DNA from 4 places in the Pantoea rwandensis genome. Region 1 is predicted to be linked to each of the others. Evidence: predicted binding sites of a transcription regulator. Region 1 holds the regulator's gene; each other region holds the start of a gene.
The links. The regulator PurR, encoded in region 1, represses purine synthesis genes. The targets are predictions, from matches to a motif close to CANGCAAACGTTTGCNTG.
Positions count from the first base shown of each region.

Region 2: the regulator PurR is predicted to act here: its motif matches at 6,550-6,567, upstream of rbsD (D-ribose pyranase).
Region 3: the regulator PurR is predicted to act here: its motif matches at 5,720-5,737, upstream of LH22_RS02250 (NCS2 family permease).
Region 4: the regulator PurR is predicted to act here: its motif matches at 2,019-2,036, upstream of purL (phosphoribosylformylglycinamidine synthase).

Region 1 is NZ_CP009454.1:2,943,557-2,951,144, forward strand. It holds gene rnt (ribonuclease T) at 1-235, shown strand, start outside; gene LH22_RS13390 (Grx4 family monothiol glutaredoxin) at 318-653, opposite strand; gene LH22_RS13395 (C40 family peptidase) at 1,018-1,803, shown strand; gene LH22_RS20620 (YnhF family membrane protein) at 1,892-1,981, opposite strand; gene purR (HTH-type transcriptional repressor PurR) at 2,255-3,280, shown strand; gene punR (DNA-binding transcriptional activator PunR) at 3,277-4,188, opposite strand; gene punC (purine nucleoside transporter PunC) at 4,297-5,499, shown strand; gene cfa (cyclopropane fatty acyl phospholipid synthase) at 5,809-6,957, shown strand; gene LH22_RS13420 (riboflavin synthase) at 7,004-7,588, opposite strand, start outside.
Region 2 is NZ_CP009454.1:545,062-552,649, reverse strand. It holds gene mdtD (multidrug transporter subunit MdtD) at 1-742, shown strand, start outside; gene rbsR (ribose operon transcriptional repressor RbsR) at 739-1,722, opposite strand; gene rbsK (ribokinase) at 1,736-2,665, opposite strand; gene rbsB (ribose ABC transporter substrate-binding protein RbsB) at 2,730-3,605, opposite strand; gene rbsC (ribose ABC transporter permease) at 3,633-4,604, opposite strand; gene rbsA (ribose ABC transporter ATP-binding protein RbsA) at 4,601-6,109, opposite strand; gene rbsD (D-ribose pyranase) at 6,117-6,536, opposite strand; gene LH22_RS02395 (YgiW/YdeI family stress tolerance OB fold protein) at 6,705-7,100, opposite strand; gene qseB (quorum sensing response regulator transcription factor QseB) at 7,272-7,588, shown strand, end outside.
Region 3 is NZ_CP009454.1:511,562-519,149, reverse strand. It holds gene pstC (phosphate ABC transporter permease PstC) at 1-952, shown strand, start outside; gene pstA (phosphate ABC transporter permease PstA) at 949-1,836, shown strand; gene pstB (phosphate ABC transporter ATP-binding protein PstB) at 1,881-2,654, shown strand; gene phoU (phosphate signaling complex protein PhoU) at 2,669-3,403, shown strand; gene LH22_RS02260 (MFS transporter) at 3,523-4,761, shown strand; gene yieH (6-phosphogluconate phosphatase) at 4,996-5,655, opposite strand; gene LH22_RS02250 (NCS2 family permease) at 5,806-7,119, shown strand; gene LH22_RS02245 (4'-phosphopantetheinyl transferase family protein) at 7,151-7,588, opposite strand, start outside.
Region 4 is NZ_CP009454.1:1,653,497-1,661,084, reverse strand. It holds gene purL (phosphoribosylformylglycinamidine synthase) at 1-1,929, opposite strand, end outside; gene mltF (membrane-bound lytic murein transglycosylase MltF) at 2,201-3,658, shown strand; gene tadA (tRNA adenosine(34) deaminase TadA) at 3,655-4,149, opposite strand; gene yfhb (phosphatidylglycerophosphatase C) at 4,206-4,844, opposite strand; gene LH22_RS07575 (MurR/RpiR family transcriptional regulator) at 5,049-5,888, shown strand; gene LH22_RS07565 (YfhL family 4Fe-4S dicluster ferredoxin) at 6,301-6,549, shown strand; gene acpS (holo-ACP synthase) at 6,546-6,926, opposite strand; gene pdxJ (pyridoxine 5'-phosphate synthase) at 6,926-7,588, opposite strand, start outside.

The DNA of each region.
Region 1 (7,588 bases):
TTTTGCGACCTTTGATACTGCAGCACTGAGCGGTTTAGTATTGGGACAAACCGTGCTGGCGAAAGCCTGTAAAGCCGCAGGAATGGAGTTTGACAGCACACAGGCGCACTCGGCGCTCTACGACACTGAACAAACAGCCACGCTGTTCTGTGAGCTGGTCAATCGCTGGAAACGTTTGGGAGGTTGGCCGCTGGCTTTCAGTGAAGAACAGACGGAGGACGACGGCTCTGCCTGATGGGCTGATTGGCTGATTGGCTGATTGGCTGATTGAACGATAGATCTTCAAAGAAAAGGCCGACATTTGTCGGCCTTCGCAATTATTCCGCTTCTTTATATTTCTCAGCGGTTTCTTTTACCAGCGGCTGCAATTCGCCACGCTGGAACATCTCAACGATGATGTCGCAACCGCCCACCAGCTCACCATCGACCCACAGCTGCGGGAAGGTTGGCCAGTTAGCGAATTTCGGCATTTCAGCGCGGATATCCGGGTTCTGCAGGATATCAACATACGCGAAGCGCTCACCACAGGCAGAAAGCGCCTGCACAGCCTGTGCAGAGAAACCGCAGCTTGGCAGTTTCGGAGAACCTTTCATGTATAACAGAATCGGGTTTTCTGCGATCTGGCGCTGAATTTTTTCAACAGTACTCATTATTGCCTTCCTTAATCCTTCACTTCGTGTTTGTTTATTGTAGCGACTTCAGCCCCACACTGAAAACGGGATTTTGCGTTACCGACCGGCTGATCGCCATGTTTGTTAAGTGCAAACAGGATAGATAACATTTTCCTATCATTAATAAGCATGAACAAATTAATAATTAGCAATAATTTCGCTGCGTTAAACAGCTGAAATCGCTCAATTTAGCGACATTATCTGCCTGGTAACAGATTAATGGAAAAAGGCCTTACCTTTTGGAAAAAAAGTGGATTAGAATTGCTTCGGCGCTGATCGTTGATCAGATTTCTCTTACTCTGCCGCAGCCTGCTTTTTGCCAGACTGCTTAACCTGTAACCGGACTATGCGTTTACTGATTACGCTTTTCATACTGGCTTTTGCCCAACTGTTCTTTAACGTGGCTTCTGCTTCCCAGCATGCCCCGATTAATGCCAGTTTGCATAACGCCGAGAAAAAAAGTGCGCGCGAAGATGAGCGCCGCAAGCGACGCCCGGTTAAAACAACGGCTAAAAAGTCTCGCCTGACTACCGTGCAGAAGCTCAAGCTGAAAAAGCAGAGTAAAACCGAAACCGCCTTAAACAAATCCAGCCGCAAAAAATCCCTGCTGAAGTCGCCATTGAAAAAGTATGGCCATCAACGTCTCGCGAAAAAGTCCCCTGATATGGACGATGACGTTCAGGGACTCACCGGTATCAAGATGAGTAAATCCCACCGCCTGCGCTACCAAAAGGCACGCGAAACCGCGATGACGAAGTTGATGGGACAACTGGGCAAGCCTTACCAGTGGGGGGGCACCTCACCTCATACCGGTTTCGATTGCAGTGGTTTGGTGTGGTACGCGTATAAGGATTTGGTGAAATACAAATTCCCGCGCACGGCGAATGAGATGTATCACCTGCACGATGCCGCACCTATTAAGCGTGAGATGCTGGAGAAAGGGGATTTGGTATTCTTCCGCATCAATAATCGCGGGACTGCCGACCATGTGGGCGTTTACCTCGGCAACGGTAAATTCATCCAGTCTCCACGCACCGGTAAAGACATTCAAATTAGTGCATTAGGCGAAGACTACTGGCAGAAACACTATGTGGGTGCGCGCCGTATGATGACACCAAAAACTATTCGCTAATTGTTGCGCAACAACATCCTGTGGCTCTCGCCACAAAAAAAGCCGGACGCTTAATCAGTGCCGGCTTTTTTTATTGATGCGTTTTGAATCAATGAAGAATGGCAGTGAAGCTAAACGCAATAATCATCAACAGTGCGCCAACCGTGGTCATTAGCGCCAGCTTTAAATCTGTACTCATCACTACTCCTTAGTCACACATTTATTATGGTTAAAACAATTTTCGCACAGCGGTGGGCAAAAATCTCGTCTTATCCGCGTTGGCTTGCTAGAATCGCCGCCTTTCGTTGCGCAACTGATTTTGCGCATGCTGTATTTACAGCCTGCTGAAGTGATTTTCCCTGCCTGAAACGGCAGATTTGCCCCCTTTTTAGGGCGTAAAACCCTTCGCAGACGCAAACGTTTAACAATATACTTATCAGTAAGTTGCGATAAGCCGGGGAGTACCTTTTTCATGGCAACAATTAAAGATGTAGCGAAACGCGCCGGTGTATCAACTACCACTGTTTCGCATGTCATCAACAAAACGCGTTTTGTCGCAGAGGAAACGCGTAACGCCGTATGGGAAGCGATCAAAGAGCTGCACTATTCGCCGAGCGCCGTTGCGCGCAGTTTGAAGGTGAATCACACCAAAACGCTGGGACTGTTGGCCACCTCCAGTGAAGCGCCCTATTTTGCCGAAATTATTGAAGCCGTTGAGAACCACTGTTTCGAACGCGGCTATACCTTGATTCTGGGCAATGCGCATAACGATTTACAAAAGCAGCGCGCTTATCTGTCGATGATGGCGCAAAAGCGTGTGGATGGTCTCTTAGTCATGTGCTCCGAGTATCCTGACGATTTACTGCAGATGCTGGAAGAGAACCGCAATATCCCGATGGTGGTCATGGACTGGGGCGCCTCTCGCGGCGACTTCACCGATACCGTGCAGGATAACGCCTTCCACGGCGGTTATCTGGCGGGTCGTTACCTGATTGAGCGCGGTCACCGTGATATTGGTGCCATTCCGGGCCAAATGGAGCGCAACACCGGCGGGGGGCGCCATGCGGGCTTCCTGCAGGCGATGAGCGAAGCCGGTGTGACTGTGCGGCCGGAATGGGTGGTTCAGGGCGACTTCGAGCCAGAATCAGGTTATCAGGCGATGCAGCAGATCCTTAATCAGAAACAGCGTCCGACCGCCGTGTTCTGTGGTGGCGATATCATGGCGATGGGCGCGATTTGTGCCGCCGATGAGATGGGGCTGCGCGTGCCGCAGGATATCTCCGTTATTGGCTATGATAACGTGCGCAACGCGCGCTATTTCACCCCGGCGCTGACCACGGTCCACCAGCCGAAGGCTCAGTTGGGCGAGAAAGCACTGGAAATGTTACTGGATCGTATCACCAGCAAACGCGAAGAGCCGCAAACCATAGAAGTGCAGCCAACATTGATTGAGCGCCGCTCTGTGGCGGACGGTCCATTCCGCGATTACCGCCGTTAATGCTGATTTTCGCTGAGCCATTCGTGGTTCAGCGTTTCAGCATCGCCGAGATAGGCGAGTAACCACTCCAGCGCGGGTGACGCACGCTGTTCTGACCAGCTGACGCAGCAGGGGCTTTCCGGAAACGGCTGCGGCAGTGATAACTCCACCAGCGCGCCATTGTCGAGTAAAGGTCGCGCGAGGTGGCCTGGCACCATGCCCACGCACAATCCCGCCTGCAAACAGTCCATTCCCGTTTCCCACTCTGGCACCACTAAACGCCGCTGATTATCCAATGTCCAGGTCATGCGTCGTGGTAATGCGCGAGAGGTATCTTCCAATACCAGCGATGGCCAGGCACGCAGCGCTTCTTCATTGAGTTCAGCATGCGCGGCCAGAGGATGGTCGGGACTGACCACACAACGCCAGTTAAGGGCACCCATGTCCTGAAACGCAAAACGTCCGCCTACAGGGATCGCCTGAGTGGCGCCAATCGCCACATCGACCCGCCCGTCCGCTAAGGCATCCCATACACCGTTAAATACCTCGTAGCTGATAATCAATTCCATATCAGGGAAATGACGGTAAAAGTCCTTTACCATTTGCCGGGTACGCTGTGGTTTTACAATGCAATCCACGGCAATACTGAGTTGTCCGCGCCAGCCATTCGCCAGTTGCTGGCACTGCCTGCGGGTTGCCAGCATTTTTTTGATAACAGATCGCCCTTCCCGCACAAAATGCTCGCCTGCAGGGGTTAAAACCACCTCACGGTGCTGACGCTCAAACAACGGCACGGCCAACCAGGTTTCCAGCTGACGCACCGTGTAGCTGACGGCAGAGGGCACGCGATGCAACTCCTGGGCCGCAGCACTAAAACTGCCATTGCGCGCGACAGCGTCCACCACTTCCAGCGCATATTCAGACCACATATTTTTGCCTTCAAAAATTTTAACAGCACTGCGCAAATATTAGCGTTTCACAAAGAATGACGCACTCTTTTACACTCCCCGGCGTTCAATCTGCCAATGAGAATCACTATGTTGTCGTCAAAAGGATTTATTCCCTACCTTGCTGTGCTCAGTATGCTCGGCTTCCTCGCTACGGATATGTATCTGCCCGCCTTTGGGGACATGCAACGCGACTTCGCCACCGCACCGGGCACCATCAGCGCCAGCCTCAGTCTGTTTCTCGGTGGATTTGCCTGCGCGCAGGTATTCTGGGGACCGCTGTCAGATCGTTTTGGACGTAAACCGATTTTACTGGCAGGTTTGACGATTTTTGCCCTGGGTTGCCTGGGGATGTTATGGGTGACGGACGTCAACATGATGCTGGCACTGCGCTTTGTGCAGGCAGTTGGTGTGTGCGCCGCTGCCGTCAGTTGGCAGGCACTGGTGGTCGATCGCTATCCTAAAGCCCAGGCTAACAAAGTGTTCGCCACCATTATGCCGCTGGTTGCCCTTTCCCCCGCGCTGGCCCCTTTACTGGGAGCGTGGCTGATGGGCCATTTCCACTGGCGCAGCATCTTTATCGCGCTGACGATCATCACCGTGCTGCTGATCATCGGAACCTTGCCACTTGCCGCGCCTAAAAAAACCAAAGCCGATCATACCCCGCAACCCGGCTGGCTGAATCTGTTCACCACGCGTGTTTACAGCGGCAACGTGCTGATTTACTCGGCGTGTTCTGCCAGTTTCTTTGCCTGGTTAACCGGTTCGCCCTTCATCCTGGCGTCAGCGGGTTTAACCCCCGCCGATATTGGTCTGAGCTATATTCCGCAGACCATTGCGTTTCTGATTGGTGGCTTTGGTTGCCGTGCGATGCTGAGCCGTTATCAAGGGTCACAACTGCTGCCATGGCTGTTGGTGCTCTACAGCCTGAGCATTTTGAGTCTGTTTGTCGTCGCGATGATGCCCGCGCCCTCTTTGATTGCACTGCTGCTGCCCTTCTGCGGCATGGCACTGGCGAATGGCGCCATCTATCCGATTGTGGTGGCCACTGCATTAGCGCCCTTCCCACATGCCACAGGTAAGGCGGCAGGCCTCCAAAACCTGCTGCAACTGGGCTTATGCTTTATTGCCAGCCTGCTGGTCTCGGCCGGATTACAACAAGCGCTTTACAACACCACACTGGTGATGGTCGCCACGGTAGTTCTGGCATGGGCCGGTTTCATCTGGCAACGCAGCCTAAACGCACAAAGTGATATTGCTCACACCTCCTGTCCCTGCGAAGATAATCACTGATGCAACGAATATCGTTAGCAAACTAACGATAACCCGTTGAATATTGACCCACGTGAGCATATACTCAGTGGGTCAGCATTTCTGCAACAAATCAATAACATAATTGCATTATTTTTAAGCGACTCTGTCGCTGGGATGGCGTCTGCACGATCTTCCTCTCCTGATTGATGACAGACATTTCTATTCAGATTCATACCTCTGTAAAACGTCGGATATCTGGCGCACGGATTTTCCGTGAGTTCTCTCACAGGCCTTAGGAAATTGACTATTATTTCCACAGGTTCAAATCGGAAGGGTGATGGAGAAGCTATGAGTTCATCGTGTATAGAAGAAGTGAGCCTTGAAGAAAACCACTGGTTTCGCATCGTCAACGAATTACTGGAACGGGCTGATGTTGCAGTCAATGGCACACGCCCCTGGGATATTCAGGTCAAGCATCCGGATTTTTTCAAACGTGTTTTGCAGGAAGGATCGCTAGGTCTGGGCGAAAGTTATATGGATGGCTGGTGGGAATGCGAACAATTAGATGTCTTTTTCCATCGCGTTCTGCAACACCATCTGGATAAACAACTCCCGCGTCATTTTAAAGATACCTTGCGTATTGCGGCCGCGCGTTTAACCAATTTACAGTCGAAAAAACGTGCCTGGATTGTCGGGAAAGAGCATTACGACCTCGGTAACGATCTTTTTTCACTGATGCTCGATCCCTTTATGCAGTATTCCTGCGGTTACTGGAAAGACGCAGAGACACTGGAACAGGCTCAGTCTGCCAAGCTGGATATGATCTGCCGTAAATTGCAGCTTGAACCTGGCATGACGCTGCTGGATATCGGTTGCGGCTGGGGCGGATTGGCGGAATTTGCCGCACGCAATTACGGTGTTAAAGTGCATGGTGTGACCATTTCCGCAGAACAGCAGAAGTTGGCACAGCAACGCTGCGAAGGGTTGGACGTCACCATCTTGCTGCAGGATTACCGCGATTTGAATTTGCAGTTCGATCGCATTGTATCAGTCGGTATGTTCGAACACGTGGGGCCGAAAAACTATGCCACTTATTTTGATGTTGCCGATCGCAATCTCAAACCAGACGGCATATTTTTACTGCATACCATTGGTGCCATCACCACCGACATGAATGTTGATCCCTGGATTGATAAATACATCTTCCCCAATGGATGTTTACCCTCTGTGCGCCAGATTGCGGATGCCAGCGAAAAACATTTTATTATGGAAGACTGGCATAATTTTGGTGCGGATTATGACACCACATTAATGGCATGGCATGAACGGTTCCTGGCGTCCTGGCCGCAGCTTGAAGAAAAATACGGCGATCGCTTCAAACGGATGTTCAGTTATTACCTCAATGCTTGCGCCGGCGCTTTCCGTGCGCGTGACATCCAATTGTGGCAGGTGGTCTTTAGTCGCGGTAAAGAAGGGGGTTTACGCGTTGGGCGTTGATCAATGACAGCAAGAGAAAAGGCGCCGCGGCGCCTTTTTTATTGGATTACTCTGCGTCTGCGGCTTGCGCCAGCGCAATGGCCGCAGCTTCGCGCTGAGCCAGCACGCGTTCCACCGTCTCGACAATCGCCTGAGTATGGGGATCGATCTCAATATTCACCTTATGTCCCAGTTTTTTCGCACCCAGCGTGGTGCGCTCCAGGGTTTCTGGAATCAGATGCACGCAGAATTTACTCTTGGTGACGTCACCCACGGTCAGGCTGATGCCATCGATACCGACGAAACCTTTATGCAGGATATATTTGATCTGAGAAGCATCCTGCAATTTAAACCACACTTCACGGTTATTTTCTGACTGAATGATTTTGCAGATTTCTGCAGTGGTCATAATATGGCCAGACATTAAATGTCCGCCAATTTCATCACTGAACTTCGCCGCGCGCTCAATATTCACTACATCGCCAACCGCTAATTCTCCCAGGTTGGTAATGCGCAGGGTTTCTTTGATCAGGTCGAAGCTCACGCGATCGCCCTCAATCGCCGTCACCGTCAGGCAGCAACCGTTGTGCGCCACCGATGCCCCCAACGCTAATCCCGGTAAGAGCTCTTCCGGCAGACGAACGATATGGGT
Region 2 (7,588 bases), 1.9 Mb from region 1:
CGTGTCGCCGTGGCAGGCGGTGCTGGTGCTGTTAGCCGGTGTCGCGCTATTGCTTCTATATATAGTGCATGCACGCCGCCATCCTGCACCGCTGATCAACTTACCGATGTTTAAGACCCGAACCTTCTCGGTCGGCATCATTGGTAATATCGCGGCACGTCTGGGCACGGGTTGTATTCCGTTCCTGATGCCATTGATGTTACAGGTGGGCTTTGGTTATCCCGCGCTGATAGCGGGTTGCATGATGGGGCCAACGGCAATTGGCTCGCTGCTGGCCAAATCCACCGTGACACAAGTGCTACGTCGCTTCGGTTATCGTAAAACGCTGGTCGGTATCACCATCATCATCGGCATTCTTGTCGCCAGCTTCTCACTGCAGACACCGGGTGAAAGTGTATTGATGCTGTTAGCCGCACTGTTTGTATTAGGTATGGCGATGTCGACACAATTCACCGCGATGAATACCATCACCCTGGCCGATTTGAATGATGAGAATGCCAGCGGTGGTAACAGCGTGCTGGCGGTAACGCAGCAGGTATCGATCAGCTTTGGCGTGGCCGTCAGTGCGGCGGTACTGCGTTTTTATCAGGATTTCGAGAGCACAACCGTGCAGCAATTCCACGCCACCTTCCTGACGATGGGCGTGATTACCGTGCTGTCCGCGTTTGCTTTCCTGATGTTGCGTCCCGGCGATGGCCGCAATCTAATCGCCAATCGTGAGAAAAAGAAGAAAACCGCTTAAACCGAACCCCGTTCCACCAGCTCCGGCGTCAGCACCAGCGTTTGCTGACTGGCGTCGGGATCGCTCATACGGTGAATCAGCGTATCAATCGCCAGTTCACCCAATTCATCTTTAGGCTGATGGACAGTGCTGAGCGGCGGCGTGAGATAACGCGCCAGTTCGATATTGTCATAGCCCATCACTGCAATATCTTGCGGCACGCGTAAACCAGCCTGGAATAGCGCGTGATAAACGCCCACCGCCATCGCATCATTACTGGTGAAAACCGCTTCGGGTAGCAACTCAAGGGTCAGTAGCTGGTTCATCGCGTTAAACCCACCCTGAAATTCGAAATCACCGTCAACCACATAGCCGGGCAACACCGGTAATCCACTGTTGCTCATGGCTTTATGGAAACCTTCCAGACGCAAACGCGCCGGAGTTTTATCCTGCGGACCGGCAATACAGGCAATACGCGTGTATCCGCGATCGATCAGATGCTGCGTTGCCAGTTCGCCGCCTAGCAGCGCATTATCCTGAATGATGTCGCCACGCCCTTCAAACGGCGCCCAGTCCATCATCACCATGGGTACGGACGGATAACGATTGAGGATCTCCGCAGAGGGAAGGTGCGTCTCGGTGCACATCATTAATAAGCCATCGACACGCTTTTGCATCAGCGTTTCGAGGCTGCGATTCATGCGCTCTTCATCGCCTTCGGTATTGCACAGAATCAGGCTGTAGCCGCGCTCATAGCAGCTATTTTCTACGCCGCGCACCACTTCGGAATAGAACGGGTTACTGCTGGCCGTCAGCAGCATACCGATGGTACGCGTCTGATTAATCTTCAAACTGCGCGCCAAAGCGGAAGGTGCGTAGTTCAGCTCACGAATCGCTTGCTCAACCTTTTCCCGCACCTGCTCGCTAACAAAGCGATTGTTATTGATGACGTGGGAAACGGTCGATGTTGAGACGCCCGCCAGGCGGGCGACATCTTTCATGGTCGCCAAAGGCTTAACCCTGTTGCTGCAGGAAATTATCGATCTCAGTGCGCCACGGCACTGAGGGCTGCGCCCCCGGACGCGTCACCGCAATCGCGGCGGCGGCATGGGCAAAACGCACGGCATCATGCATTGCGACACCTTCCAGACGCGCGGTAATAAAGGCACCGTTAAAAGTATCGCCTGCTGCGATGGTGTCGATAGCCTGCACGGTGAAGCCCGGAATACGCACGCCTGCGCCCTGCTCGCTCAACCACACACCACGACGACCTAAGGTAATCAAAACGGTAGAGATGCCTTTATCATGCAACGCCTGCGCCGCACGTGCCGCATCTTCATCACTTTTCACCGCGATGCCGGTCAGAATTTCGGCTTCGGTTTCGTTCGGTGTGATGATATCGATTAAGGCCAGCAGCTCATCAGACAAATGAGTGGCAGGCGCTGGATTCAGAATCACTTGCGTGGCATTGGCATGCGCAATCTTCGCTGCCGCCAACACGCTTTCCAGCGGCGATTCCAACTGCATCAGCAAGGCCTCAGCATCAGCAATCACTTGCTGATGGCGATCGACACAAGCTGGCGTCAGCGCCGCGTTAGCACCGGAATAAATGCCGATATTATTTTCACCTTCGCCATTCACGAAGATCATCGCCACGCCGGTGGCTTCGTCTGCCACGATTTCTACCGGAGCAGTATCAATACGGTCCTGCTGCAGCTGCTGGCGGATACGTTCGCCAATGTCATCTTCACCTACACAGGCAATAAAAGCGATATCCGCGCCAGCACGACCGGCCGCCACGGCCTGGTTAGCCCCTTTGCCACCAAAGGCAATCTGATACTGTTTGCCGATCACCGTTTCGCCCGGACGCGGAAAATGGGTGAGGTTCAGAATGTGGTCGGCATTGATGCTGCCAAGTACCGCCAGTTTTGCGCTTGTGTTCATAGGGAGTGATCCAGAAAGTTGCGCCACCAGGACGGTGGCGCGTTGCCATGCTTTTCTTTGTTTTTTATTTGGTGACCAGCTTCAGGTCAACTGGATTAACCGACTGTACTTTTTCGCCTTTCAGCACTTTATCGGCAGTGTCCACACCAATCACGCCAATTTTATCAGGCATCTGCGCCACTGTGGCGGTCAGTTTACCGGCTTCTACCGCTTTCACACCGTCAGCGGTACCGTCAAAGCCCACCACCAGCACATCGGTTTTACCGGCAGTCTGCAGCGCACGCAGTGCGCCCAGCGCCATTTCGTCGTTCTGAGCAAATACCGCCTGTACATCCGGATGCGCCTGCAGCAGGTTCTGCATCACGTTCAGACCTTTAGTACGGTCGAAATCTGCTGGCTGGCTCGCCAGGATATTAAATTTGTGCGCATCAGCAGCCTGCTTGAAGCCTTCGCCACGCTCGCGCGCTGCGGAAGTCCCGGCAATACCCTGCAGCTCAATGATTTTTGCGCCATCGCCCAGTTTCTTCGCAATGAAGTCACCGGCCATTTTACCGCCGAAGCGGTTGTCAGAAGCCACGTGGCTCACCACGGTGCCCTGTGCCGCCACGCGGTCCAGGGTGATCACCGGAATGTTAGCCTGGTTGGCCATCTTCACGGCATTACCCACGGCATCAGAATCCGTTGGGTTAATCAGCATCAGCTTGGTGCCACGCACAGTCAGGTCCTGTACGTTCGCCAGCTCTTTCGCCGGGTTATTCTGCGAATCCAGCACCACCAGGTTATAACCCAGTTTGTCGGCTTCTTTCTGTGCGCCATCTTTCAGAGACACAAAGAACGGATTATTCAGCGTTGATACAACCAGCGCAATGGTGTCCTTAGCCATCGCGCCAGCACTGAGGGTGGCGCCAAGGATGACGGCCAATGCAGTTAACTTTTTCATTTATAGAGTCCTGTGTGAAGGTCAGAGTTATTTGCTGCTTTTGTTATCCACCAGCACCGCCAGCAGAATGACAACGGCTTTAACAATCATTTGGTAGTAAGAAGATACGCCCATCAGATTCAGGCCGTTGTTCAGGAAACCCAGGATCAGCGCGCCAATCAGCGTGCCCATAATGCGACCTTTGCCGCCCGCCAGGCTGGTTCCGCCTAATACCACCGCCGCAATCGCATCCAGTTCATAACCGGTGCCTGCCGTCGGTTGCGCAGAGGAAAGACGCGCGACTTCGATGGTGCCCGCCAGCGCCGCCAACAGACCACACAGCGAATAGACGATGATTTTGACGCGGTTAACGTTGATACCTGACAGACGTGTCGCCGCTTCATTGCCGCCTAACGCATAGATGTAACGACCGAGGCGCGTGTGATGCAGCATGTACCACGCCAGCGCGAACACCACTGCCATCAGCCACACCGGCGTTGGGATGCCCAGCGGACGACCAATACCAAACCAGCCAAACAGATCGGCGTTATCACTAAAACCGGTATTGATCGGGCTGCCGTTGGTGTACACCATGGTGACGCCGCGCAGCAGCAGCATCATGACCAGCGTGGCGATAAACGCCTGTACCTTGCCGCGCGCCACAATCACGCCGGTAATACCGCCAATTGCCGCACCCAGTGCCAGCGAAGCCGCTACTGCCACCAGCGCATTCACTTCCAAACCGACAATCGAAGCTGCGACCGCACCAGTGAGTGCCAGCAGCGAGCCCACCGACAGATCAATACCCGAAGTCAGAATCACCAGCGTCATGCCGACGGCCATAATGGCGTTAACCGAGGTCTGCTGCAGAATGTTGAACATGTTGGCAACGGTGAAGAAGTTCGGGCTTTGGCTCGCCACCACGGCAATCAGCACGATCAGCGCAATCAGCGATTTCTGCTCCAGCAGCCAGGCTTTGCTAAACCAGCGACGGCTGGCGGGTAAGGTTTGGGTGCTCATACAACTAACTCCTCGCTGTGTTGCTTACCGACTGCCGCCGCCATCAGGGATTCCTGGGTAGCCTGCTCACGGGAAAATTCGCCACTCAGATGGCCTTCATGCATCACCAGGATGCGATCGCTCATGCCCAGCACTTCCGGCATTTCCGATGACACCAAAATGATGCTCAGCCCTTCGGCTTTAAACTGGTTAATTAACTGATAAATCTCTTTTTTCGCACCCACGTCCACGCCACGCGTCGGCTCATCCAGAATCAGTACGTTCGGGCGCGTCATTAAGCCACGCGCAATCGCCACTTTCTGCTGGTTACCGCCAGACAGCAGGCCAATCGGCTGCTCCATAGAAGGGGTTTTAACGTTGAACAAACGGATGAAGTCACCGACGGCTAACTGCTCTTCGCTGTGTTTGAGATTACCGGTGGTATGGCTGAAGTAACGCAATGCGGTCAGCGACATGTTCTCTTTCACTGACATGCCGAGCACCAGGCCATCGCGCTTACGGTCTTCGGAGATGTAAACAATGCCGTTGGCGAGGCCATCCTGAGGTGATCGGGTGATGATTTCGCGGCCATTAAGTGTCACCGTGCCTTTGCTGCGCGGCAGTGCGCCGTACAGCACTTTCATCAATTCGGTGCGTCCCGCGCCCATCAAACCGGAAATACCAAGGATTTCCCCTTTGCGCAGAGTAAAGCTAACGTTATCCACGCCCGGCCCGCTGAGATTTTCAACAGTTAAACGAATATCGCCTGGCGCCTGATCGATATGCGGGTATTGATCTTCCAGCTTACGACCCACCATCATCTCGATCAGACTCTCTTCGCTGAGATCGCTCACCGCGCGCTCGGCAATAAATTGCCCGTCACGAAACACGGTGACGTCATCGCAAATCTCGAAGATCTCTTTCATGCGGTGAGAGATATAAACAATGCCGCAGCCCTGCGCTTTCAGTTCATTGATCACGCGGAACAACGACAGGGTTTCGGTATCGGTCAGCGCATCGGTCGGTTCATCCATAATGATGACCTTCGACTCGAAGCTAAGTACTTTGGCAATCTCAACCATCTGCTGATCGCCAATCGATAAATCGCCCACCAGCTTATGGCTGTTGAAGCGCAGGTTCAGACGATGTAATAAGGCATCCGCCTCGGCGTACATCCGGTTCCATTCGATGCGGCCAAAGCGGTTAACAAATTCGCGACCGAGGAAAATATTCTCCGCAACGGTCAATTGCGGAATCAGGTTAAGTTCCTGATGAATAATGCCAATGCCCGCTTCCTGCGACGCTTTCGGTCCAGAAAAAGCCACATCCTTGCCCAGCCACTGCAGTGAGCCCGCATCCATGCTGTAAATGCCAGTTAGCACTTTCATCATGGTGGATTTCCCCGCGCCGTTTTCACCCACCAGCGCCATCACGCGCCCCGGATAAACAGCCAGTGAAGCGCCATTCAGCGCTTTTACGCCGGGAAACGACTTTTCAATCCCTTTGAGTTGCAATAACGGTTGCATAACGACCTCAGAAGGTTACGCCAGCGCTCAGGATGACATTCGCATACGGAGAACACTCTCCGCTGCGAATGACTGCCTGACTACGCTGCGTTTCTTGTTTGAACTGTTCATGGCTGGTGTAACGGATGGTGATGACATTCCCCTGGTGCCGTTGCAAGGCATCGAGCACGGCGAGCAGTGCGCTGTGGAGTTGCGGATTGTGTTGCTTGATCTCCTCCGCCATCAGGGCGCTTTCGACTTGCATCTCCTGAGTGACAACATCAACCACCTGTAAAAATTCGGGCGTTCCCGGCGTCAACGCCAGATCGATTCGCTGTGGTCCGGCCGGAATCGGCAAGCCCGCATCCGCAATCGTCAGCGTATCGGTGTGCCCCAGGCGGGCAATCACATGAGAGAGTTCAGCGTTTAACAAGCGACCTTTTTTCATTTCTTCCACTCCACAGCGAAACGTTTCGCTGAGCGGGAGTGTATTAAATGTGCGCGTCAACTCAATGACGTCATCACGGAAATGTGATCGCCATCGAAACGTTTCGCTTGTGCCGGGGATAATTTGAGTTTGGGGGGATGCGAGCCGCCTGAGCGGCTCTGAAGAGTGTTATGGCAGCTTGCGGACCTGCTTAACGTCCAGCTCGATGGAATTAAAATCCTTATCCAGCTCGCCGGTCAGTTCAACCTGATCCTTCGGCGTGATGGTCTGTCCATGCCAACGCTTATGGTCGATTTCCACTTTCATGTTGCCACTGCTGTCGCGGAACAGATAATCCTCATCACCGATTTGCTTATCCAGATAACCGCGCACAGTAATCCAGCTATCATCCTTCATCTCTTCTGCCTGCTTCACAGTCACAACACTGGTGTTATCTGCCTGGAAGCCACCTGCGTGAACCTGAGCCTTGGGCGCATTCGGGTCAACAAAGCCACCCTGTTGTGCGGCCAGAACCGGCGTGGAGGCCAACATCACAATTGCGATTAGCGCTGCACTCTTTTTCATTTTTCACCTCTGTTCCATGAATGTGTGGGATACGGAGGTTATTACAGCATAGGGTTCTTAACAGGATCTTAAGGGGTAAAAAAACACGAAAAATAGCCAATCTGCGGCGATTGACGCTGTACAAGCCGACTTTTGCTTCGTATAACGACTCTTGCACTTAAGGAGAAACGCATGCGCATATTATTGATCGAGGACGACACGCTGATTGGCGATGGTCTGAAAGTCGGGCTAACGAAACTCGGCTTCAGCGTTGACTGGTTCGTGTCAGGCGAAGCGGGATTTCAGGCTCTATCGGCCGCACCGTGGGATGCCGTGGTACTGGATCTTTCGCTGCCCGGGCGCGATGGGCTGGAGATCCTGCGTCAATGGCGTGAGCAGGGCGCAGATGTACCCGTGCTGATCCTCACCGCACGTGATGCACTCGATCAGCGCGTACAAGGATTACAGTCAGGCGCTGACGACTATTTGTGTAAGCCCTTCGCGCTCGC
Region 3 (7,588 bases), 1.9 Mb from region 1:
TAAGCCGACGTTCAAAGCCCCAGGTAAACAAGGTGACATGATTTTCGGCGCGCTGGTGAAACTTTCCGCGCTTATCGTGTTGTTGTTGATGGGTGGCATTATCGTCTCCCTGATTTTCTCCTCCTGGCCAAGCATCCAAAAATTTGGTTTTTCCTTCTTATGGACCAAAACCTGGGATGCGCCAAACGAACAATTTGGTGCGCTGGTACCGATTTACGGCACCCTCGTCACCTCGATCATTGCCTTAATCATCGCTGTGCCGGTGAGCTTTGGCATTGCGCTGTTCCTGACGGAACTGGCGCCAAATTGGTTGCGTCGCCCGCTGGGTACCGCGATTGAGTTGCTGGCTGCGATCCCGAGTATCGTTTACGGCATGTGGGGCCTGTTCATCTTCGCCCCGCTATTCGCCGAATACTTCCAGACGCCGGTCGGCAACGTGATGTCGAACATTCCGATTGTGGGCACCCTGTTCTCTGGCCCGGCGTTCGGTATCGGTATTCTGGCGGCAGGTGTCATTCTCGCCATCATGATCATCCCGTACATTGCTTCGGTGATGCGTGATGTGTTTGAGCAGACGCCAGTAATGATGAAAGAGTCCGCTTACGGCATTGGTTGCACCACGTGGGAAGTGATCTGGCGCATCGTGCTGCCGTTCACCAAAAACGGTGTAATCGGTGGCGTGATGCTCGGTCTGGGTCGTGCTTTGGGTGAAACCATGGCGGTGACCTTTATCATCGGTAACACCTACCAGCTCGACAGCGCCTCGCTGTTTATGCCGGGCAACAGCATCACCTCTGCGCTGGCGAACGAATTCGCTGAAGCCGAGTCGGGTGTGCACGTGGCCGCGCTGATGGAACTGGGTCTGATCCTGTTCGTGATTACCTTTATCGTGCTGGCGATCTCTAAACTGATGATCCTGCGTCTGGCGAAGAGTGAAGGAGCCCGTTCATGACAGCTATTGAAATGCAGGCTCGCGCTGAGCTGGAAGCGTCTCGCCGCAAAATGCAGGCGTGGCGCAGTACCAAAAACAAAATCGCGCTGACCTTGTCGATGCTGACCATGGCCTTTGGCCTGTTCTGGCTGGTGTGGATTCTGTTCACTACCGTCACCAAAGGCATCGATGGCCTGAGCTGGTCACTGTTCACCGAATCAACCCCGCCACCGAACACCGCAGGCGGTGGTTTAGCTAACGCCCTGGCGGGCAGTGGATTACTGATTCTGTGGTCAACGGTGATCGGTACGCCGCTGGGCATCATGGCCGGTATTTATCTTGCCGAATATGGCCGTAAGCATTGGCTGGCGGAAGTGATTCGCTTCATCAATGACATCCTGTTGTCAGCACCGTCGATTGTGGTGGGCCTGTTCGTCTACACCATCGTGGTGGCACAGATGCAGCACTTCTCTGGCTGGGCGGGTGTGGTGGCGCTGGCGCTGTTGCAGATTCCTATCGTGATTCGTACCTCGGAAAACATGCTGCGTCTGGTACCAGACAGCATGCGTGAAGCGGCTTATGCACTGGGTACGCCGAAGTGGAAGATGATTTCTGCCATCACGTTGAAAGCCTCAGTATCCGGGATTATCACCGGTGTGCTGCTGGCCGTGGCACGTATCGCGGGCGAAACCGCACCGCTGCTGTTTACTGCGCTGTCGAACCAGTTCTGGAGCACCGACATGATGCAGCCGATCGCCAACCTGCCGGTGACGATTTTCAAATTCGCCATGAGCCCGTTTGCCGAGTGGCAAAGCCTGGCATGGGCGGGTGTGTTGATCATTACCCTGTGCGTGCTGCTGCTGAACATTGTCGCGCGAGTGGTTTTCGCCAAGGGCAAACATTAATTTCCCGGCGCGGCTTCGGCGGCGCTGCACATGAGAGATGAGCAATGAGTATGGCAACGACTTCTGCCGGTAAAATTCAGGTTCGCAATCTGAACTTCTATTACGGAAAGTTTCACGCTCTGAAGAACATTAACCTGGATATCGCGAAGAACCAGGTCACCGCCTTCATCGGACCATCAGGCTGTGGTAAATCCACCCTGCTGCGCACCTTCAACAAAATGTACTCGCTCTACCCTGAGCAGCGTGCTGAAGGTGACATTCTGCTGGATGGCGACAATATTCTGGCTTCCCATCAGGATATCGCCCTGCTGCGCGCACGCGTGGGCATGGTGTTCCAGAAGCCAACGCCGTTCCCGATGTCGATTTATGACAACATCGCGTTTGGCGTACGTCTGTTTGAAAAGCTGTCACGTGCCGATATGGACGAGCGTGTGCAGTGGGCGCTGACCAAAGCAGCGCTGTGGAATGAAACCAAAGACAAGCTGCATCAGAGCGGTTACAGTCTCTCCGGCGGTCAGCAGCAGCGTCTGTGCATCGCACGCGGCATCGCGATTCGCCCGGAAGTGCTGTTGCTGGATGAGCCATGCTCGGCACTCGATCCGATCTCTACCGGTCGTATTGAAGAGCTGATCACCGAGCTGAAGCAGGATTACACCGTGGTGATCGTGACGCACAACATGCAGCAGGCCGCGCGTTGTTCTGACCATACCGCTTTCATGTATCTGGGCGAGCTGATCGAATTCAGCGACACCGATACACTGTTTACCAAGCCCGCGCAGAAGCAGACCGAAGATTACATCACCGGTCGTTACGGCTGATTCAGGAGACGCACATGGACAATTTGAATCTGAACAAACACATCTCCGGTCAGTTCAACGCGGAGCTGGAACACATTCGCACTCAGGTGATGATCATGGGTGGCATGGTGGAGCAGCAGCTTACCGATGCCATTACCGCGATGCACAACCAGGATGGCGAGCTGGCACGTCGTGTGATCGACGGTGACCAGAAGGTCAACATGATGGAAGTGGAGATTGATGAAGCCTGCGTACGCATCATCGCCAAACGTCAGCCTACCGCCAGCGACTTGCGCCTGGTGATGGCAATCATCAAGACCATCTCTGAGCTGGAACGTATCGGTGACGTCGCTGAGAAAATCAGCCGCACGGCGCTGGAGAAGTTCAGCCAGCAGCACCTGCCGCTGCTGGTGAGTCTGGAATCTCTGGGTCGCCACACCGTGCAGATGCTGCACGACGTGCTGGATGCCTTCGCGCGTATGGATCTGAATGAAGCCATTAAGATCTATCGTGAAGATAAGAAGGTCGACAAAGAGTACGAAGGCATTGTGCGTCAGCTGATGACCTACATGATGGAAGATCCACGCACCATCCCAAGTGTACTGACGGCGCTGTTCTGTGCCCGCGCTATCGAGCGTATCGGTGACCGTTGCCAGAACATCTGCGAAATTATCTTCTATTTCGTTAAAGGTCAGGATTTCCGTCACGTTGGCGGCGACAAGCTGGATGAACTGCTGTCAGGTGATGACGGCAGCAATAAACCCTCTTAATTGCCGTTTCGGCTGCCTGTTGCGACTGTGGCAAACAGGCAGCCATCTTCATTTCTGATTGGTCTCCGCGATTCCCTCTCTTTATACTTGGCGCACTTTTTTCTGCCAGGTGCTGTTAAATGTCTTCCCCAATAACGAAAAAAAACGCCGTGACGCCGGCAAAAGCGATGGTTGCTGCCATTAGTGGCTATGCGATGGACGGCTTCGATCTGTTAATTCTGGGCTTTATGTTACCGGCAATCAGCGTCTCGCTGGCGCTCGATCCCTCTCAGGCCGGTTCGCTGGTCACCTGGACGCTGATCGGCGCGGTGATTGGCGGTATTGTGTTTGGCCATCTCAGCGATCGTTATGGTCGTATCCGTATTCTCACCGTGACCATTCTGATGTTCTCCATCTTTACCGGGCTGTGCGCGGTGGCGCAGGGGTACAGGGATTTGCTGGCCTACCGCACGCTGGCAGGCGTAGGGCTGGGCGGTGAATTTGGTATTGGCATGGCGCTGATTGCGGAAGCCTGGCCGAAAGAGAAGCGTAATCGCGCCTCGGCATGGGTCGGCATCGGCTGGCAGCTCGGTGTACTGCTGGCCGCCTTTATTACGCCGCCATTGCTGAGCGTGATTGGCTGGCGCGGCATGTTCCTGGTGGGCTTACTGCCTGCGCTGGTGTCGTTTGTGATTCGCCGCAGTATGGGCGAGCCGGAAGGCTTCACGCGTCACGTGGAAAAAACACCGCAGCTGTCGTTCGCCGCACGTATCAAACTGCTGTTTGCCGATCGCGCCACCAGCAAAGCCAGTCTGGGCATCTTTATTCTCTGCTCGGTGCAGAATTTCGGCTACTACGGTCTGATGATCTGGATGCCAAGTTACCTCTCATCCAGCTTTGGTTTTAGCCTGACCAAATCCGGCTTGTGGACGGCGGTGACCGTGGTGGGCATGACCTTTGGTATCTGGCTGTTTGGCGTATTGGCCGATCGCTTCGCGCGCTGGAAAATCTTTCTGCTGTACCAGTTTGGCGCGGTCGCCATGGTGGTGGTGTATGCGCAGTTGCGCGATCCTACCGTCATGCTGTTTACCGGCGCGATCATGGGGATGTTTGTGAACGGCATGATCGGCGGTTACGGCGCGCTGATCTCGGACACCTTCCCACCTCAGGCGCGCGCAACCGCGCAGAACGTGTTGTTCAACCTTGGACGCGGTGTCGGCGGCTTTGGTCCACTGGTGATTGGTCTGCTGGCGGCGCAAATCTCGTTTACCGCGGCGATCACGCTGCTGGCGCTGATTTACCTGCTGGATATCGTGGCGACGTTGTTCCTGCTGCCGAAGAAGCAGAGTAACGAGGATTCGCTGGGCGCGATTGGCTAAGGCGTTTAGGTTACCTGGTGCGCATAAATGCGCACCCGATTAGATCTTACCTGCGAACTGTTCAAAATCGCACACCGGCCTCTGTAGGGGCAGCACCAGGTTCCACCGGGCACACAGGGAACAGATCAGACCGACCACAGAGGTAACACTTTTGTGGTCAGTCGATTTGAATCATGCATTGCCCGGACATCCTGCGCCGGTTTCTGCAGGGGCGACATTCATGCCGCCCTGGGTTTACACCAAATCCCAACCCCTTGCGCGCCACAGCGCTGGCAATTGCGCCATATCGTCAAAGCGCGTCACCAGCGGATGATCCAACTCCGGATTGTGCGCATCAGCGCAGTAGTAAAATACCGGAATGCCCGCCGCGATCCCCGCACGCGCACCAGCCTCTGAATCGTCCACCAGAATGCACTTCTCAATCGGCACCTGCATTTGCTCCGCCGCGTGATACATCAACTCGGGATCGGGCTTCCAGTGATTAATGTCATAACCGCTGTACAGCCGACCTTCGAGGTGTGGCAGCATGCCGGTTAAACCCAGCGAGTGCTGCATCTTCTTCACTGTCCCGTTCGAGACCACGCACATCGGCACTTTCACGCTTTCCACCAGCGCTTTGGCACCGGTAATCGGCTTCAGGTCGAGGTCAAACAGGCGGGCGACATCAGCGCGATAGGCGGTTTCGAATTCTTCGATGGGAACGTCGATTTGATGCTTCGCCAGTACATCCCGCACGATGTCATAGAGCTTAACCCCTTTGTACTGCTCAAACATCTGCTGCAAAGAGAGCTCAATACCGTATTGGGCAAAGGTGTTGACGTAAGATTGCGTACAGATCACTTCACTGTCGACCAGCGTACCGTCGCAATCGAAAAACACACATTCAACTGACATCGCACATCATCCTTTTATTAAACAACCAGCTGACACTCTAGCGCACTCAGCGCAGAAAGCGACTCCGGCAACCGTTTGCGAATAATCAGTGTTTTGCCCGGCTAAAATCTATAGGATACGCGGCGATAAATTTTTTTCCGGGACAGTTGAATGAACAATCAGGGCTTGTTGCAGCGCATCTTTAAGCTGCAGGAACACGGCACAACCGCGCGCACCGAAGTGATCGCCGGTTTCACGACTTTCCTGACGATGGTGTACATCGTCTTTGTAAACCCGCAAATTTTGGGCGCGGCAGGCATGGATACCCAGGCGGTGTTTGTCACCACCTGTTTGATAGCGGCCTTTGGCAGCATCCTGATGGGGCTGGTGGCGAACTTGCCGGTGGCACTGGCACCGGCGATGGGGCTGAACGCTTTCTTCGCGTTTGTGGTGGTTGGCGCCATGGGTTACTCATGGCAGGTTGGCATGGGGGCGATCTTCTGGGGGGCGCTCGGTCTGCTGATCCTCACGCTGCTGCGCGTACGTTACTGGATGATTGCCAACATCCCAATGAGCCTGCGCGTCGGCATCACCGCCGGTATCGGCCTGTTTATCGCTATGATGGGGCTGAAAAACGCCGGTATCATCGTGCCGAATGCCGACACCATTGTGACGGTCGGGAATCTGACCTCGCATAGCGTACTGCTGGGGGCGCTGGGCTTCTTCATTATCGCGATTCTGGCCTCACGCAATATCCACGCGGCGGTGCTGGTATCAATTGTGGTCACTACGGCGATTGGCTTAGCCATTGGCGATGTGAAATTCAGCGGTGTATTTGCCGCGCCGCCGGCAGTGACATCGGTGGTGGGTCAGGTCGATATTAAAGGGGCGTTCAACATCGGTATGGCGGGAGTGATCTTCTCCTTTATGCTGGTCAACCTGTTCGACTCTTCCGGCACGCTGATCGGTGTCACCGATAAGGCCGGACTGACCGATGAAAAGGGCACTTTCCCGCGCATGAAGCAGGCGCTGTATGTCGATAGCATCAGCTCGGTGACCGGTTCGCTAATCGGCACTTCTTCGGTGACGGCGTATATCGAAAGCTCTTCAGGTGTGGCGATTGGTGGCCGCACCGGTTTGATGGCGGTGATCACCGGCATTCTGTTCCTGCTGGTGATGTTCCTGTCGCCGCTGGCTGCGATGGTGCCGGCCTATGCGGCCGCTGGAGCGCTGATTTACGTTGGCGTATTGATGACGGCATCACTGTCACGCGTGCGCTGGGACGATCTTACCGAAGCGGTCCCGGCGTTTGTCACGGCGGCGATGATGCCTTTCAGCTTCTCGATCACCGAAGGTATCGCGCTGGGCTTCATCTCGTACTGTGTGATGAAGCTTGGCACAGGACGCTGGCGTGAAATCAGCCCGTGCGTGGTGATTGTTGCCCTGTTGTTTGTGCTAAAAATCGCGTTTATCGACGCGCACTAAAAATAACAGGCCGCGATTGCGGCCTGTTTTGTTAGAGATGTCCGATTTCTTGCGGTGTGGGAGTGAGGCTGGTCAGACGCAGCGAGCGCGGGCCAATATTCGGTTTGCTCATTTCAACGTCGCGCAATGGCTGCCATTGCTGCTGTGCATCAATCTCCCACAGGCATAAGCGCTCAGTGCCCGGAGAGAGCGCGCACGACCACACCAGAATCGGCTCGGCATCACATACCGCCTGAATATCCGGAAACACGCTGGAGCGCAGACGGCCGGCAGCAGGGTGCAACTGCAGCGAACCGGCACCGTTCTCACTTTCACCCGTTAATTTGAGGATGCTCTGGCGCAGCGTCCAGATTTGCGTCACCGCTTCCATGAAATCCTGCTGCGCGTTGATCCACGCCTTTTCACCGGATGAGAGATCCTGCGTGAGCGTGTCCTGCGTCTGACGGCTGTGGGCGCGGACAATCTCCAT
Region 4 (7,588 bases), 1.3 Mb from region 1:
CAGATGCAGTACGCGATTAACGGCGTCAGCCACGGTAATTCCGTCACGCACCAGCGCATCGCCTTTGGCCTGCTGAGTGGCAACATCACGCGTCATCTTCGGCGTTTTGCCCAACAGCACGTCCAACGGCATGTCGATAGGGTTGTTATCGAAGTGGCTATCCGCCAGGTTCAGGTGCAGCTCTTCGGTGGCTTCACCGATCACCGCATATGGCGCACGCTCACGCTTACACAGCTCGTCAAACAACGCCAGCTGAGCCGGTGCCACTGCCAGCACATAACGTTCCTGGGATTCGTTACACCACACTTCCAGCGGGCTCATGCCTGGCTCATCGTTGAGAATGTCGCGCAGGTTGAAGTTACCACCACGGCCGCCATCGCTCACCAGCTCTGGCATGGCGTTCGACAGACCGCCTGCACCCACATCGTGGATGAACAGAATCGGGTTGGCTTCGCCCAGCTGCCAGCAACGATCGATCACTTCCTGGCAGCGACGCTCCATTTCTGGGTTGTCGCGCTGGACTGATGCAAAATCCAGATCCGCATCAGACTGACCAGACGCCATTGAAGAGGCTGCTCCGCCGCCGAGCCCAATGTTCATCGCAGGCCCGCCGAGCACGATCAGTTTCGCGCCAACGACGATCTCACCCTTCTGCACGTGGTCAGCTCGGATGTTACCAATACCGCCCGCCAGCATGATCGGCTTATGGTAGCCACGCAGTTCTGAGCCATTATGGCTGTTCACGCGCTCTTCATAAGTACGGAAGTAACCGTTCAGTGCAGGACGGCCAAATTCGTTGTTGAACGCTGCGCCGCCCAGTGGGCCTTCAGTCATGATATCCAGCGCGGTAACAATACGCTCCGGCTTACCAAAATCTTCTTCCCACGGCTGTTCAAAACCAGGAATACGCAGGTTAGAGACGGAGAAACCGACCAGGCCCGCTTTTGGCTTCGCGCCACGTCCCGTTGCGCCTTCATCACGGATTTCACCGCCGGAACCGGTCGCAGCACCTGGCCACGGCGAAATCGCGGTGGGGTGGTTATGGGTTTCCACCTTCATCAGGATATGCGCCTCTTCCTGATGGAAGGTGTATTCGCCCTTCTGCGCATCGGCGTAGAAGCGGCCCACTTTTGAACCTTCCATCACCGCGGCGTTGTCTTTATAAGCAGACAGCACGTGCTCAGGATTATGCTCAAAGGTGTTTTTAATCATTTTAAACAGCGACTTCGGCTGTTTTTCACCGTCGATAATCCAGTCGGCGTTGAAGATTTTATGACGGCAGTGCTCGGAGTTTGCCTGAGCAAACATATAGAGCTCGATGTCGTTCGGATTACGGCCCAGTTTGGTGAAGGCATTCAGCAAATAGTCGATTTCGTCATCGGCCAGCGCCAGGCCCAGCGTGGTGTTGGCCTGTTCCAGTGCAATGCGACCGGCACCCAGCACATCAACGCTTTTCAGCGGCTGTGGTTCATGATGCGCGAACAGCTGCTGTGCTTCATTCAGGTCACCGAACACGGTCTCCATCATGCGGTCATGTAGCAGGCTAGCCAGCTGTTGCCATTGCGCTTCCGTCAGCTGCGGTGCCTGCACATAGAAGGCCATGCCGCGTTCGAGGCGGATAACCTGGGGCAGATCGCAGTTGTGCGCGATATCGGTGGCTTTTGATGACCACGGAGAAATGGTGCCGGGACGCGGCGTCACCAGTAACAGACGCCCTTGTGGCGCGTGCTCGGCGAGAGAAGGACCGTATTTCAGCAGACGTTGCAGGCGGGCATGTTCATCCGCACTGAGCGGTGCACTGACATCGGCAAAATGGACGTACTCGGCGTAAATATCACTCACTGGCAGGTGAGCGTCCTGAAAGCGGGTCAGCAGTTTGTTTACACGAAATGCCGACAGAGCGGGCGAACCACGCAGAATTTCCATCATCAAAGATCTCTCGTCTTCGAAGCGCCGGGCGACGCTTCATTGGGCGCAACAGGGGAAAACGGGCGGTATTATAGAGAAACAGCACGGGTTACGAAACCGTTTGCGCATAAAATCTGGCACTCAGCATTTGGCTGAATTTTGCACAATTCTTGCTATATAAGTTGCCCTGCTGCGCTTTGTTGCGCAAAATGCCCATCGCTCTGGGAGTGAAAACAACATAAATACTGCCTTTTAAAAGACAGAGGCCTGTGAGCCATTACGAGACAACTATTTGAAACGCCTGAAAATAAACTATCTGCTGATCGGTCTGATCACCGTGCTGCTTGCGCTGGCACTGTGGCCTTCCATCCCCTGGTACGGGGGCGGAAAAGACGCGTTATCGCAGATTAAATCACGTGGAGTGCTGCGCATCAGTACCGTCAACTCCCCGCTGACTTACTACACCATCAATAATGCACCAGCCGGTATGGATTACGAGCTGGCGAAACGCTTCGCCGATTATCTTGGCGTCAAACTCGAGGTTACGGTGCGTCCGAACCTCGGCGATCTGTTTGACGATCTGGATGATGGTAAGGCGGATTTGCTCGCAGCTGGGCTGATCTACAACGGTGAACGCCTTGCCCACTATCAAAGTGGACCGAGCTACTACTCTGTTTCGCAGCAGTTGGTGTACCGCATTGATAAGCCACGGCCGAAGACGCTCGGCGATTTGAAAGGCCGCCTGATTGTGCAGTCCGGTTCGGCATATCTGTCAACTTTACGTTCCGCCAAAGCTGACAGCTATCCCGATCTCGATTGGGCGATCTCTACCGATCAGGGACAGAAAGCGCTGCTGGAAGCCGTCGCCGACGGCAAGCTGGATTACACCGTGGGCGATTCGGTCACCATCGGCTTATTGCAGCGCATCCATCCGCAGCTGGCCGTCGCATTTGACATCACCGATGAAGAACCGGTTACCTGGTATCTGCCACGCAATGATGATGACAGTCTGAATGCGGCAATGCTCGACTTCTATAGCCAGATGGGCGAAGAGGGCACAATGGCGCGCCTCGAAGAGAAGTATCTCGGTCACGTTGGCACTTTTGATTACGTGGATACCCGCACCTTCCTGCGCGCGATTGATAACACGTTGCCGGATATCAAACCGTTGTTTGAGAAATACGCGGCGAGCATGGACTGGCGTCTGCTGGCAGCCATCTCTTATCAGGAGTCGCACTGGAATCCGCAGGCGACCTCGCCGACCGGCGTGCGCGGCATGATGATGTTGACGCGTAACACCGCTGACAGCCTCGACGTCAACGATCGCCTTGATCCTGAGCAGAGCATCCGTGGCGGCAGCGAATACCTGCAACGTATGATGGAGAAGGTGCCGGACACCATTCCTGATGATGAGCGCATCTGGTTTGCATTAGCGGCATATAACATGGGCTATGCGCACATGCTGGATGCCCGCAAGCTGACGGCCAAACAAGGCGGTAATCCTGATAGCTGGGCCGATGTCAAACAGCGTCTGCCGATGCTGAGCCAGAAGCGTTATTACGCGCAAACCTCCTACGGCTACGCGCGCGGCCATGAAGCCTACAACTATGTAGAGAACATCCGTAAGTATCAGATCAGTCTGGTGGGATATCTGCAGGAACAGGAGAAGCGCATCGCTCAGCAGTCGGCGCTGGAAGCCGAACTGGGCGCCGGTTACCCGGCGGTCGAACCTAAGATTGCGATGAACTAACCTTCGCGCTGCGCCTGCCGCAGCGCTTTCTTTTGCTCGCGGCGCATGCGGAAGAAATCACTTAACATCCCGGCGCACTCGTCCGCCAGTACACCGCAATCAATCTGAATCTGATGATTCATGCCTGGATGACCAATCACGTCCATGAGCGAGCCCGCTGCGCCCGTTTTCTCATCCTTTGCGCCATAGACGAGCCGCGTAATGCGGCTGTGCACCATCGCACCGGCGCACATCACGCACGGCTCCAGCGTCACATACAACGTGGTGTCGAGCAGGCGATAGTTTTCGAGAATTTTACCGCCCTGGCGCAGCGCCATGATCTCGGCATGCGCGGTCGGATCGCACTGACCAATCGGCCGATTCCAGCCTTCACCGATCACTTTATCGCCCTGCACTAATACCGCGCCCACCGGCACTTCGCCCTGTTCCCACGCGCGACGCGCCAGCCCCAGCGCATGGCGCATCCAATATTCATCAGTTTGTGGGTTCACCGGGCAGCTCCTGCGGATTTAAAGGCGGCGCATTATAGACGGAATCGCCGCATGATTCACTCCAGCTGTTGCAGCTCACCGCGTGATGTTACCCGCCAGCGATGCTGGCAGAAGAACAGCAGCGGGTTATCCTGTTTACTGTCGCTGTAACCGCTGTAGAGTTGCAATGGTGTACCAATCTTCTCTTCGAGTTGAGCAACCTTCTCATGCCCGAGGCAACGCATGGCTAATACGCGCCCCCCTAAACCGGGTTGCATCTGGCTGGCAATCAGTTGAACGCGCGGCAGAAAGGCCGAATCGAAATAGACCTGCTCCACCAGTGATTGTGGCGAACCGGTGATCAGCCACACATCCGCATCATCGCTGCTGAGATAATCCGTCAGACGTTGTTGCACCACCGGAAAAGCGGTGACGCGCTGGCGGAACCATGTCGCGAACGCGGCCTCACGCTGACGCAGGCGCAGCTCACTGTGGCCGAAGGTAATGGCCCACAGCAGCAAGCTCATTGGCCAGCGCGCAGCGCGCCCTTTAAACAGCATTCCCAGACCAATCACCGGCAACAGCGGCACCACCAGCAACAGGTTGATCGGCTGACGTCGCAGCAGATAACGCATAAAGGTGCCAAACATGTCCTGCTGATGCAGCGTGCCATCGAGATCGAAAAACACCACGCGGCGTTGCGTACCCTTTGTCAAACTCCACTCCTTATCTTTCCTTTCTACGGCTTGCCCTACAGTGTAGCCAGCTTCAACGGCGGGAGCGAAAGCAGTCATTTTTAATTCCAATGACCACAATGCCAGCTGAATAGTTTATTCTTTGTGTCGGCGTGCTGTCATTAAAACCTGACGGTGCGAAAAGAGACTAAGCTCAAGCGGGATTAGATGGATTAAGGATCGAACATGAGTTCATTGCTGCGAATTCGCCAGCTCTACCCTCGACTGGCGCTAAATGAGCGTCGGCTGGCGGATTTTTTGCTGTCGCAGCCGGATCGGGCACGGCATCTGAGTTCACAAAAACTGGCTGAGGAATCAGGCGTCAGCCAGTCGAGCGTGGTGAAGTTTGCCCAAAAATTGGGCTATAAGGGATTTCCTGCGCTGAAACTGGCACTGAGTGAGTCGCTGGCGGATCGTGACGCCATCACCGTGCACAATCATATTCTCAGCGACGATCCCCTCAAAGTGGTCGGCGAAAAATTACTGACTGAGAAAATTTCCGCTATCCGCGCCACGCTGGATATCAACAGCGAAGAGAAACTGCTGCAAACCCTGCAATTGCTGAAAAACGCCAACCGCATTTTGTTAGTGGGCATCGGTGCGTCGGGGTTAGTGGCGAAAGATTTCTCATGGAAGCTGATGAAGATTGGCATCAACGCGGTCGCTGAGCAGGATATGCATGCTTTACTGGCGAGCGTGCAGGCGATGGCACCGGGAGATGTGCTGCTGGCGATTTCCTATACCGGTGAGCGGCGTGAAATTAACCTTGCGGCGCAGGAAGCCGCGCAGTTGGGAGTCGACGTGCTGGCGTTTACCGGCTTTACTCCCAACTCACTGCAACAGTGCGCGACAATTTGCCTGTACACCGTTGCCGAGGAGCAAAGTACGCGCAGTGCCGCAATCTCATCCACCAGTGCACAACTGGCGCTGACCGACCTGCTGTTTATGGCGTTGGTACAAAACGATCCAGAGCGCGCTTCCAGCCACATACGGCATAGTGAAGAGTTGGTAAAAAAATTGGTGTGAGATGAAAAAGGCCGCTATTCGGCCTTTTTGCTTTGCGTGGTGGGATCGTGACGGCAGGCCTGGCGGCTCGCATGCTGCAGGTTATGCAGGCAGTCATCGCATAAAGAGGCATCATCTGACATCCAACGCGCCAGCCAACCTCGCGCAACACCGCAATGAATACATTGCTGCTTTAAAAACATGTCTTTCAACGCGTTAATTTTTTTCATAGTACTTACGACAAGCGTTCACACTGATAATTTCAGCACAAAATGATAACTCAGAGTTTTCCTGATGCCTGGCTGACTTATAGCGAATTCTGCTTCAGTGAGCTTAATTCCCGCTTTGTTTGATCCAGCACAACAAACCCTGCGCCTGCAGAAGCCGATTTTATGATAAGGTGCGCGCCTTCTTTCTCAGGCTAACGGCGATCATGGCTTTACTCATTACGGCGAAATGCATCAATTGCGATATGTGCGAACCTGAATGCCCGAACCAGGCTATCAGCTTAGGTGAGATGATCTATGAGATTGATGTCGACCGCTGCACCGAGTGCGTAGGTCATTATGATGTGCCGACCTGCCAAAGCGTCTGCCCGATTGATAACACCATTATTTCTGACCCACAGCACCCGGAAACCCGCGAGGCGCTGTGGGAGAAATTTGTCGTGTTGCACCCTTAGTCTTCGATGATCACCGTTGCGCAGGCGTAGTGGCGCTCATCGGCCAGGGTAACATGCACATGTTTCACGCCCAACTGGCTGGCAATCACTTTTGCCTGTTCGAAAAAGCGTAAGCCCGGTTTGCCAAGCGCATCGTTGTACACTTCGAATTGATTAAAGGCCAGGCCACCGCGAATTCCGGTACCAAAGGCTTTGGCCGCCGCTTCTTTCACCGCAAAACGTTTGGCAAGAAAACGCACCGGCTGCTGGTGCGCCTGATACTGTTGCCACTCGGCTTCGCTTAAGACGCGACGCGCCAGACGATCGCCGGATCGCTCAATCACACCGGCAATACGTTCAATTTCAACGATGTCACTGCCGAGTCCAAGAATCGCCATTAGCGACGCGCTTCCCGCATCAACTGCTTCATCTCTGACACCGCATCCGCCAGGCCACTGAACAGCGCACGGCCAATGATAGCGTGACCAATGTTAAGCTCGTGCATCTCCGGCAGTTCCGCGATCGGTTGCACATTGTGATACGTCAGACCGTGACCGGCATTAACCTTCAAGCCCAGGCTGGCTGCAAACGTGGCCGCTTTGCGAATGCGAGACAGCTCGGCTTCACGCTCCAGCCCTTCCGGTGCTTCCGCGTAGGCGCCGGTGTGGATCTCAATGTAAGGTGCGCCGCTGGCAACGGCCGCTTCAATCTGGCGATGATCGGCATCGATAAACAGCGACACCAGGATACCCGCTTCGCTCAGCAGGCGAACCGCTGCGTTGATTTTGTCCTGCTGACCCGCCACATCTAATCCGCCTTCGGTGGTCACTTCCTGGCGCTTTTCTGGCACCAGACACACGAAGTGCGGCTTGATGTCGCAGGCAATGTCGATCATCTCATCGGTCACCGCCATCTCCAGATTCATGCGCGTCTGGATGGTGTCGCGCAGAATACGCACATCGCGATCGGTGATATGACGACGATCTTCACGCAGGTGCACAGTGATGCCATCTGCGCCCGCCTGTTCAGAAACAAACGCAGCCTGGACTGGATCGGGATA